Regions from separate parts of the Aneurinibacillus baijiui genome, predicted to be linked through region 2. Evidence: riboswitches for the same ligand, from Rfam matches in the RefSeq annotation. Region 2 holds a riboswitch; the other holds the start of a gene.
What was found. Region 2 has a riboswitch for thiamine pyrophosphate ahead of AB3351_RS11165 (thiamine phosphate synthase). Riboswitches for the same ligand answer to the same signal wherever they lie in the genome.
Positions count from the first base shown of each region.

Region 1: it holds a riboswitch for thiamine pyrophosphate, as region 2 does, so the genes downstream of both, tenA (thiaminase II) here and AB3351_RS11165 (thiamine phosphate synthase) in region 2, are expected to answer to the same signal.

Region 1 covers NZ_JBFTXJ020000002.1:363,750-368,175, reverse strand. The annotation lists gene AB3351_RS05135 (M28 family peptidase) at 1-679, shown strand, start outside; gene AB3351_RS05130 (hypothetical protein) at 765-1,355, opposite strand; TPP riboswitch at 1,529-1,631, shown strand; gene tenA (thiaminase II) at 1,767-2,459, shown strand; gene AB3351_RS05120 (ECF transporter S component) at 2,456-3,055, shown strand; gene AB3351_RS05115 (ABC transporter ATP-binding protein) at 3,033-4,426, shown strand, end outside.
Region 2 covers NZ_JBFTXJ020000005.1:57,342-61,767, forward strand. The annotation lists gene AB3351_RS11150 (PadR family transcriptional regulator) at 1-138, shown strand, start outside; gene AB3351_RS11155 (DEAD/DEAH box helicase) at 202-1,566, opposite strand; gene AB3351_RS11160 (GNAT family N-acetyltransferase) at 1,689-2,252, opposite strand; TPP riboswitch at 2,458-2,572, shown strand; gene AB3351_RS11165 (thiamine phosphate synthase) at 2,648-3,304, shown strand; gene thiO (glycine oxidase ThiO) at 3,301-4,380, shown strand; gene thiS (sulfur carrier protein ThiS) at 4,401-4,426, shown strand, end outside.

The DNA of each region.
Region 1 (4,426 bases), on a different contig from region 2:
GGAAGTGAGAAAGCTGACATCACATAACGTAATCGCGACCAAGAAGCCAAATGCCAACAAGAAAAATACAAAAGATATGATCATCATCGGTTCACACCATGACTCCGTAGAGGGAGCACCAGGCGCTAATGACGATGCATCCGGCGTGGCCGTCACGCTTGAGTTAGCACGCATTATGTCCAAATTGAAAACCGATACGGAGATTCGCTTCGTTACCTTTGGGGCAGAGGAAAACGGCCTGATCGGCTCAGAGAAATATGCGGCTACACTAACTCCGGATGAAATCAAGCGCACAATCGGCATGTTCCAATTGGATATGGTCGGCAGCCGGGACGCAGGGGATTTGATCATGTATACAATTGACGGGGAGAAAAACCGTGTGACCGATCTCGGAGCAGCGGCAAGCTCCCGCCTGAGCGGAGTGCTCCCGTATGGTCAGGAAGGACGCAGCGACCACGAATCCTTCCATGCGCTTGGTATTCCATCCGCCCTGTTCATCCATGCACCGGTAGAACCGTGGTATCACAGTCCAGATGATACGCTAGATAAGATCAGCAAAGAAAAGCTCAAAAATGTAGCGGATATTGTCGGCTCCGCTGTCTATCAAGCAGCCCGCCCGGGTGATTTACGAATCGAGAAGGTAGACTATCCGAAAAAAGAAGTGGAGTTACAAGGCTAATTCCCTTTTTATATGTGGTCTTAGCGTTGTTTTAACAAAAAGAAGCGCTCCTTGTTGGTAAATAGGGAGCGCTTCTTTTTCTATTCTAAGGCCGAACAATCGTTACTTTTCCGTTTTCTACATACACAAAACGATAGGCCGGATATACCCATTGTTCTACCACGCCGTTTTCCGTTTCGGTCCGGTTAATATATTTGGGCGCGCCCCAGCTCGATGTACGAACCTGCTCTCTTGTCATACCCACTTTCGGTGCGGGGCGCTTGTCCTGTGCTGTCTGCGCCTTCTTCAACTCTAGCTGCCAAGCCGCTTGCACATCACGTTTTAGCGCCGTGACTTCTTCATACAGATCCCCCTGGTAGTCATCCGGAATTTTATGCAGACTGCTCAGCGCCGCCGCATAACCGCCCATCCCGCCATTCGTCATCTCCCGCCTTGCCTGTACATATATAAGAAGCGTCTTCGCATCCTCAACATCTGTTACCTCTTGCAGCAAGCGCTGCGCTTCGGGCCAATTCTTTTCTTTGATACTATGGATCGCCCTCTCATACGTCGTTGCTTCCGTATAGCTCTGCACGTGTCCGGATGCATAGATAAGCAAGAACACTACACCAGCGCACAGCAGAAGCCAGCGCATACCGGTTCTGTTTCCCATACGCACTGCCTGTTGCTTATTCATATTTTCGTCTCCATTCTTTATACCGCTCATTCTGTATGCTTACGTAATTTTTTAGCATTACTACTATCATTATAGATGCAACCCCACAGAAAAAAGTTGCGAAAAAGTTAAAATCACCGACAAATATTTGACAGTTTCCAGATAACCTGCTATTCTACGGATAATTTCATAAGGAAGTCCACTAGGGGTGCCGTAATGGCTGAGATAAAGCACTGCTTTGATCCCTTTGAACCTGATCTGGATTATACCAGCGTAGGAAAGTGGCAGCGATGATACGCCATGCCTTTATGGTTGGCACATGCTTTTCGTCTCGTATGCCGCTCTATGATAGAGCGGCTTTTTATTTTGAGACGGCCGCCCCTGTGGAATGTCTTCTTTTGAAAAACCAACTACGTAGGAGGAATTTGTATGATGACATTTACTGAACAGCTTCGCCGGGAGGCCGATCCAATTTTTGAAGCCATTTTTGCTCACCCATTCGTGCAAGGCATTGCCAACGGTGATCTGGACAAAGAGGCTATTATTCATTATGTAAAACAGGATTTTGAATATCTTAATACATTCGCCCGCATCTACGGCATCGCCATCTCTAAATGCGACGCGCGCGAAGATATGGCAATGTTTGCGGAGCAGGTTTCCTTTACGCTGCACGGAGAAGCCCACCCGCACAATAATCTGTGCCGCGTAGCCGGAGTGCGCTATGAAGATCTGCAGGGTTATCCGTTGGCACCGAACGCAAGCCACTATACCCGCCATATGCTGACGGTCGCCCATGAAGGCACGCTTGGTGAAATCATCGCCGTGCTGCTGCCATGCCCGTGGACGTATCTAGAAATCGGCCAAAAGCTGATGAAGGAAGTGAATCCATCTCCAGCGCATCCGTTCTATGATTGGATTACTTTTTATGGCGAGGCATCCATGAACGCGCTCACAGATGCATTCTGCGAACGGCTCAACCGCTGGGCTGAACACGCCGATGAAGCGGAAAAACAAAGAATGACCCGGCATTTCTTAACAAGCTGCCAGTTGGAATACTTGTTCTGGGATATGGCGTATACGAAACAGGAATGGCCAGTAGAAATCGGACAGGTAAGCAAACGATGAGCTGGAAAATGCGCGAGGTTGTGCTGGCGGTCGTACTTTCGATCGCCTGCGGAGTGCTTTATCTTGGCTGGTCTACACTGTGGCTACCGATCTCGGCGCTCGTAGGACCGGTCGGTGCGGAATTTATGTTCGGTGTATGGGTGGTCGCAAGCCCACTCGTCGCCTTCATTGTCCGCAAGCCGGGCGCTGCGCTGATTGCCGAGCTGGCGGCAGCGGCTGTGGAGGTATTTACCGGCAGTCACTTCGGCCTCTCTTCCCTTTTGATCGGCTTTGCCCAGGGCCTTGGAGCAGAACTTGCCTTCTTCTTGTTCCGCTATAAAAAATATAACGTATTTACCCTGATGCTATCAGGTGCTTTAGCCGCTGTGGGCAGCATGGCATACAGCCTGATCGCCAACGGATTCGGCTATTATACACCAGGTGTGCTGACCGCAACGTTTACCCTACGCATCGTAAGCGGCATGATCCTAGGTGGCCTGCTGGGCAAAGTTCTGGCCGAGTCACTGGCGAAAACCGGTATCCTTGGTCAATACGAAATCATGCGGCAGCGCAGAGGACAGCGGGGTGAGGGCTATGACTCCGCATCTGGCATGTAAGAATCTTTCCGTCCGTTTTTATGATGCTGATGTCTATACGCTGCGTGATCTGTCCCTTTCCATACAGCCCGGAGAAAAGGTTCTACTGCTCGGACCTTCCGGCTGTGGAAAGTCTACGCTGCTATCTGTGCTATCCGGCATCATTCCTCATGCGATTGAAGCGGAGATGGAGGGAACTGTAACACGTTCCTCCTCTGTCGGTGTTATGTTTCAAGACCCAGATGCGCAATTCTGTATGCTAACCGTTGGAGATGAGATTGCGTTTAGCTTAGAAAATCGCTGCATCCCCCGCGCAGAGATGGACGAACGCATCGGGCAGGCGATGGAACAAGCCGGTCTTTTTGTACCGAAGCACACACCCATTGAGACGCTCTCCGGCGGCATGAAGCAGCGGCTGGCCCTTGCTTGCCTGCTGGCGCTGGAAGCCGATGTGCTGTTTTTCGATGAACCGACCGCCCAGCTTGATCCGCAGGGACGAAGCGATGTATTTGCACAGCTTAAAACCATTGCAGAAACAGGAAAAACCATGGTATTTGTCGAGCATGTGCTTGACGGATTGATTGACTGGATGGATCGGGTGATTGTGCTGAACGCAAACGGACAGCTCATCGGGGAAGGTACACCGCAGGAAGTTCTCCTGCGCTATGAAAAAGAGATGGAGCAAGCAGGTATCTGGCGTCCCCGCCTCTTTCCCTACACAATGGATGAGGTCGCAGCGGACGAGTCCCATCCGCTGGCCAAAGCGTGGGATGCTTCACTTCATTGTACCAAGGCACGTGCCGACTCGTACCGTGATAAGAATGACTATAAAGAAATCTATACAGCTACCGACCTTACTCTTGGATACGGCAACCATCCGGTGCTTGATGCTGTCTCCTTCTCCATCAGGGAAGGAGAATGGACAGTACTAATCGGGGAAAATGGGGCAGGCAAAAGCACCCTGCTGCAAGCGCTAGCTGGCCTGAGAAAAGGAAAACGGGACACGCTTCATTACATGGGACGCCCCCTCCATGCATGGTCGGCCAAAAAGCTGTACGAGCAGATCGGCTTCGTATTTCAAAACCCGGAGCTTCAGTTTGTGACCGACCGGGTGTATGACGAAATTGCTTTTGGCGGACGTCAGCGCGGGATTGACGCTTCCGTTCTTCATGAGCGGACGATGCGGCTGCTCTATGAATTTGCCCTGGATGCGCACCGTGACGCCCATCCCTTTACCTTAAGCCAGGGACAGAAGCGCCGGCTCAGCGTAGCGACCATGCTGCTTTTTGATCAAAAGGTATTGCTGCTTGACGAACCAACCTTCGGACAGGATGCAGCCACGTCTGCTCAACTGCTCGCCCGGCTGGCCCAGCGCAAAGAACAGGGTACCTC
Region 2 (4,426 bases):
GATATCGAGAATATGGCCTCCAAGCATTTCGGACGCTATCTAATCTTTGAGCGGAAGCTGAGGCAGGAGGAAGAAGAGATTGCATGGTGCCGGTGGGCGCTCCGCTTACTCGATAACACAGCGACGGAGGCAACATAACACGCTTTTCGCACAAAAAAACCGGAACAGCGGCTAAATAAAGCCTCCGTCCCGGTTTTTTCATTATTTTTTCTTTCTTTTCTTATATGAATCCTGAATGGATTTACGGCGCTCTTTACGCTGCTGTTTTTCCTTTTCCAGACGGATTTTTTTCTTGTAGCCAGGCTTTACTTTGGCTGGCTGCGCCTTGGCACGTCCGCCCTGCGGCTTGGCCGCCGGCTTTTTCTCCGCGCTTCGTTCATCTGCCTGCCGCTCCTGTTCCGTAACCTCAGCAGCAGTTTCGACTCTCCGGCGCACTTTGCGTTCCTCGCGTTTTTTACCGCCTAAGAACTTCTGCTCAACACCGCCGCTAATGGAGCGGGAAAAGCGATCGAACCACTGCTTCTGACGCGGAGAGATGAGCGAGATGGCTTCCCCCTCTTGTCCTGCACGTCCTGTTCGACCTACACGATGAATATAGCTTTCTACATCTGAAGGCATGTCATAGTTGAATACGTGGGTAATCCCCTCTACATCCAATCCCCGGGCAGCAATATCCGTTGCCACAAGATATTGAAATTTCGCCTCACGAAAAAGATCCATTACCTGTTCACGCTTTTTCTGGCTAAGATCACCGTGCAGCGCTTCGGCTTCGATACCGTTCTCCTGTAGACGGCGAACCAGCTCATTAACCCGCTGCTTCGTATTGGCAAAGATGACTGCCAGATAAGGCCTAGCCTCTCCTACAAGCTTCATCAGCACGTCCAGTTTCTCGCTCTGATTGACTACATAATAGGATTCTTTCGTATTCTCTGCTGTCATCTGCTTTTTCTCAACGCGCACAATTTGCGGCTCCCGCATAAAACGATGCGCCAGACGGCGAACACCATCCGGAACAGTTGCCGAGAATAGAAGGACCTGCTTCTGGTGGGTGGTCTGGATAAAGATTTCTTCTACCTCTTCTACAAAGCCCATCTCCAACATCTTATCGGCTTCGTCAAGGACCAGCGTATGAATCCGTCCAAAATGAAGCGTCTCTCGGCGCAGATGGTCAAGAATCCGACCTGGGGTTCCTACAACAATGTCCACATGCTTGGAGAGCTTGCTGATCTGGCGCATAATATCCTGTCCACCGTGCAGCGACAATACGCTAATTCCCATATGCTTGCCTAAATCAGCAATGTCTTCGGCAATTTGAATAGCCAGCTCGCGCGTTGGTGTCATCACAAGCGCCTGTACATCTTTTTTATCTGGGTCAAGCTTCTGAAGCATAGGGATAACGAATGCAGCCGTCTTCCCTGTACCTGTCTGCGCTTGTCCGAGAACATCTTTGCCTTCAAGGGCCAGCGGAATCGCCTGTGCTTGAATTGGAGTTGGCTCTTTATAATATAAATCTGCAATACCTTGCAGAATCTCCGGCTTCAGCTGAAAAGCTATGAATGAATTCATGATTTCCTTCCTTTCTCTGCAAAAACAAACTATTTCTTATTCTACCCGAAGTCTCTCTATAATTTCTACCCAAAAAAGGAAAACAGGCACAAACGGTCATTCCGTTTTGTGCCTGCGCTTTGTTACATGAATTTGCTCATGAATACTTCATCTACATGCTTATCATCTAGGATAAACTGGGCCTTGCGGCGACCTTCAATAACAAAGCCGTACTTCTTGTACATCTCAATGGCTCGTTCGTTATCCGCAAATACATCAAGGCACACCTTCTCTAGCTTCTGATGCTCGGCCCATTGCAGTGCATAATCCATCAGCTTCGACCCGATGCCATAGCCCTGAAATTCCGGTCCAAGCCAAATACGAAATGTACCTATATGGCGATTCATCTCTAAAGTGCCGCGCTTAATTTGTGCCACACCAGCAATGACTTCTCCAAATTCAGCCACAGCGTACAGACTCCCCTCCTGCTTCATGCGGCCAATTAAAGCGGCCTCCTCTTCTGCGCTGTTCATCGTCTCTTTTTCTTCTTCTAGGTAGATACCGTCATCAAGCACACGATGCAGACGATGAATAATATGTCGCGCATCTTCTTCCATCGCCTGTCTGAGTATCATGGTTTTATTATTTTTTAAACGATATAGCCAGATTTTCCGAAACGTATCCTGTTGTTTTCTTTTGATCTTCATGCTAATCTCCTCCGCTCCTGAGTGAATAACCTAGCAAACAAGTTAGTAGTATATTACCTCAGGAAGAGAAGGGTTATTACATCGAAGCAAACTTGTTGCGGCCATTTTATAAAAGCACACACATCATATGTACAGAAGTTTTTTAAAATTTTCTTCTCCATTCTTATTCAGATTTGTTATAATGAAAAAAATTCAATAGCAAAGAAAGTACTACTAGGGGAACCCGATGAGCCGGGCTGAGAATGAAACGCGATGAAGTTTCTAAACTCTTGGGACCTGATCTGGTTTGTACCAGCGTAGGAAAGTAGGCGGCAGACAAGCATTTTATACAATGCAGGCAAGCCGGGTCCCATATAGGGTCCCGGCTTTTTTATTTTACGCTTGGAGGTACAAAAATGCGGCATGCTTTTCACGTACTCAGCAGCGGCACGCAGCCGCTTACAGTCGTCTGCCGAATTGCGGCACAAATTCATCCGTATGTTGATCTTTTTCACCTGCGTGAGAAAGAGAAGACAGCCAAAGAACTGTGGGAATGGGTGCAACAAATAACAGCGTCTGGTATCCCCTCCGCTAAGCTCGCAATTAATGACCGTGCAGATATCGCACAAGCAAGCGGAGCGGCAGCCATCCAGGCCACCTACCATAGCATGCCAGCCGCCGTACTTCGCCAACTGGCTCCTACTCAATTACTTGGTGTATCTGTTCATAGTCTATCTGAAGCAAAAGCTGCTGAGGCGGCAGGGGCCGATTATGTACTATACGGACATATTTTCCCCTCCGCTTCAAAGCTTGGCCAGCCGGGTCGTGGACTTGAACTACTTCAAGAGATGGCCGAAAGCATCGACTTGCCTGTCATTGCGCTTGGAGGTATTACACCAGATCGTGCGGCGGATGTGCTTGCAACTGGATGTACGGGTATTGCAGCATTATCCGCCGTTATGCAGTCGATCGATCCGGTACTTTCTGTGAAGGAATTTCATCAGGCTATCCAGGATGCGCGCGTACCCCCCAGGTATGCGTGGCCTCCTAACAGGGAGGAAAAAAGAAAATGAATACGTATGATGTGATTATTGTCGGGGGCGGAGTCATCGGCGTCTCTATCGCCTATCAGCTCTCTAAGCGTGGAAAAAAGGTCGCTGTCTTGGAACGGGACACGATCGGTGCGCACGCTTCAAGTGCGGCAGGAGGCATGCTCGGTGCTCAAGTAGAATTTACCGAACCAGGACCGCTCGTTGATCTGTCGCTCAGAAGCCGGGCGATGTTCAAGGAATTGGCAGAAGAGCTTAGGGCGGCGTCCGATATTGATATCGGCTTAAATGAATCCGGGATGCTTCGTATTGCTTGGACCACCGAGGAGGCCGCAGCTCTTAAGCAGCGCGGTTGCTGGCAGCAAACACACGGCCTTCGTGCTGACTGGCTGGACCAGCCGGATGTGATTAAGATGGAACCTAAAGTAAGCCGTGAGATTGCCGGAGCTCTGTATCTGCCAGATGATACCCAGGTTTCTGCACCTGATTTAACGAGAGCCTTTGCAGTTGCCGCCGCCCGCCATGGAGCGGAGCTTGTGGAACATTGTGAAGTGCTTCATATCGAACAGGAGGGCGAGCATGTTACTGGCATCGTGACTTCGCGCGGTAAATGGACGGCAAAACAATATGTTCTAGCCGCCGGAGCCTGGAGCGGACGCATCGCACATATGCTTGGTCTGACTCTTGCCGTCTTTCCGATTAAAGGCGAGGCTTTCTCTGTCCTATCAATGCGGCAGCCCGTACAAAAAACAATGTATGCCGACGGCTGCTATATCGTACCCAAAGATGGCAATCGTCTACTGATTGGAGCCTCGTCTGCTGATTGCGGATTTGACAGCCGTCTGACTATCGATGGGCTGCAGGCGCTCATGGCAAAAGCCATTCGACTCCTGCCTGAACTTAAGAACTGCCCGTTAGAAAAAGCATGGGCCAGTCTACGTCCACAAACAGAGGACGGTATGCCATATTGCGGCCCGATCGCTTCCTATGCGAATGTATTGGCCGCTACCGGACATTATCGCAATGGAATTCTTCTCAGTCCGCTTACCGGAAAGATCATCGCTGATATGGTAACAGGAGATGCACACGCAACCTTATAAAGTTAGGAGGCATCACTCTCATGACACTCACGATTAATGGCGAAGT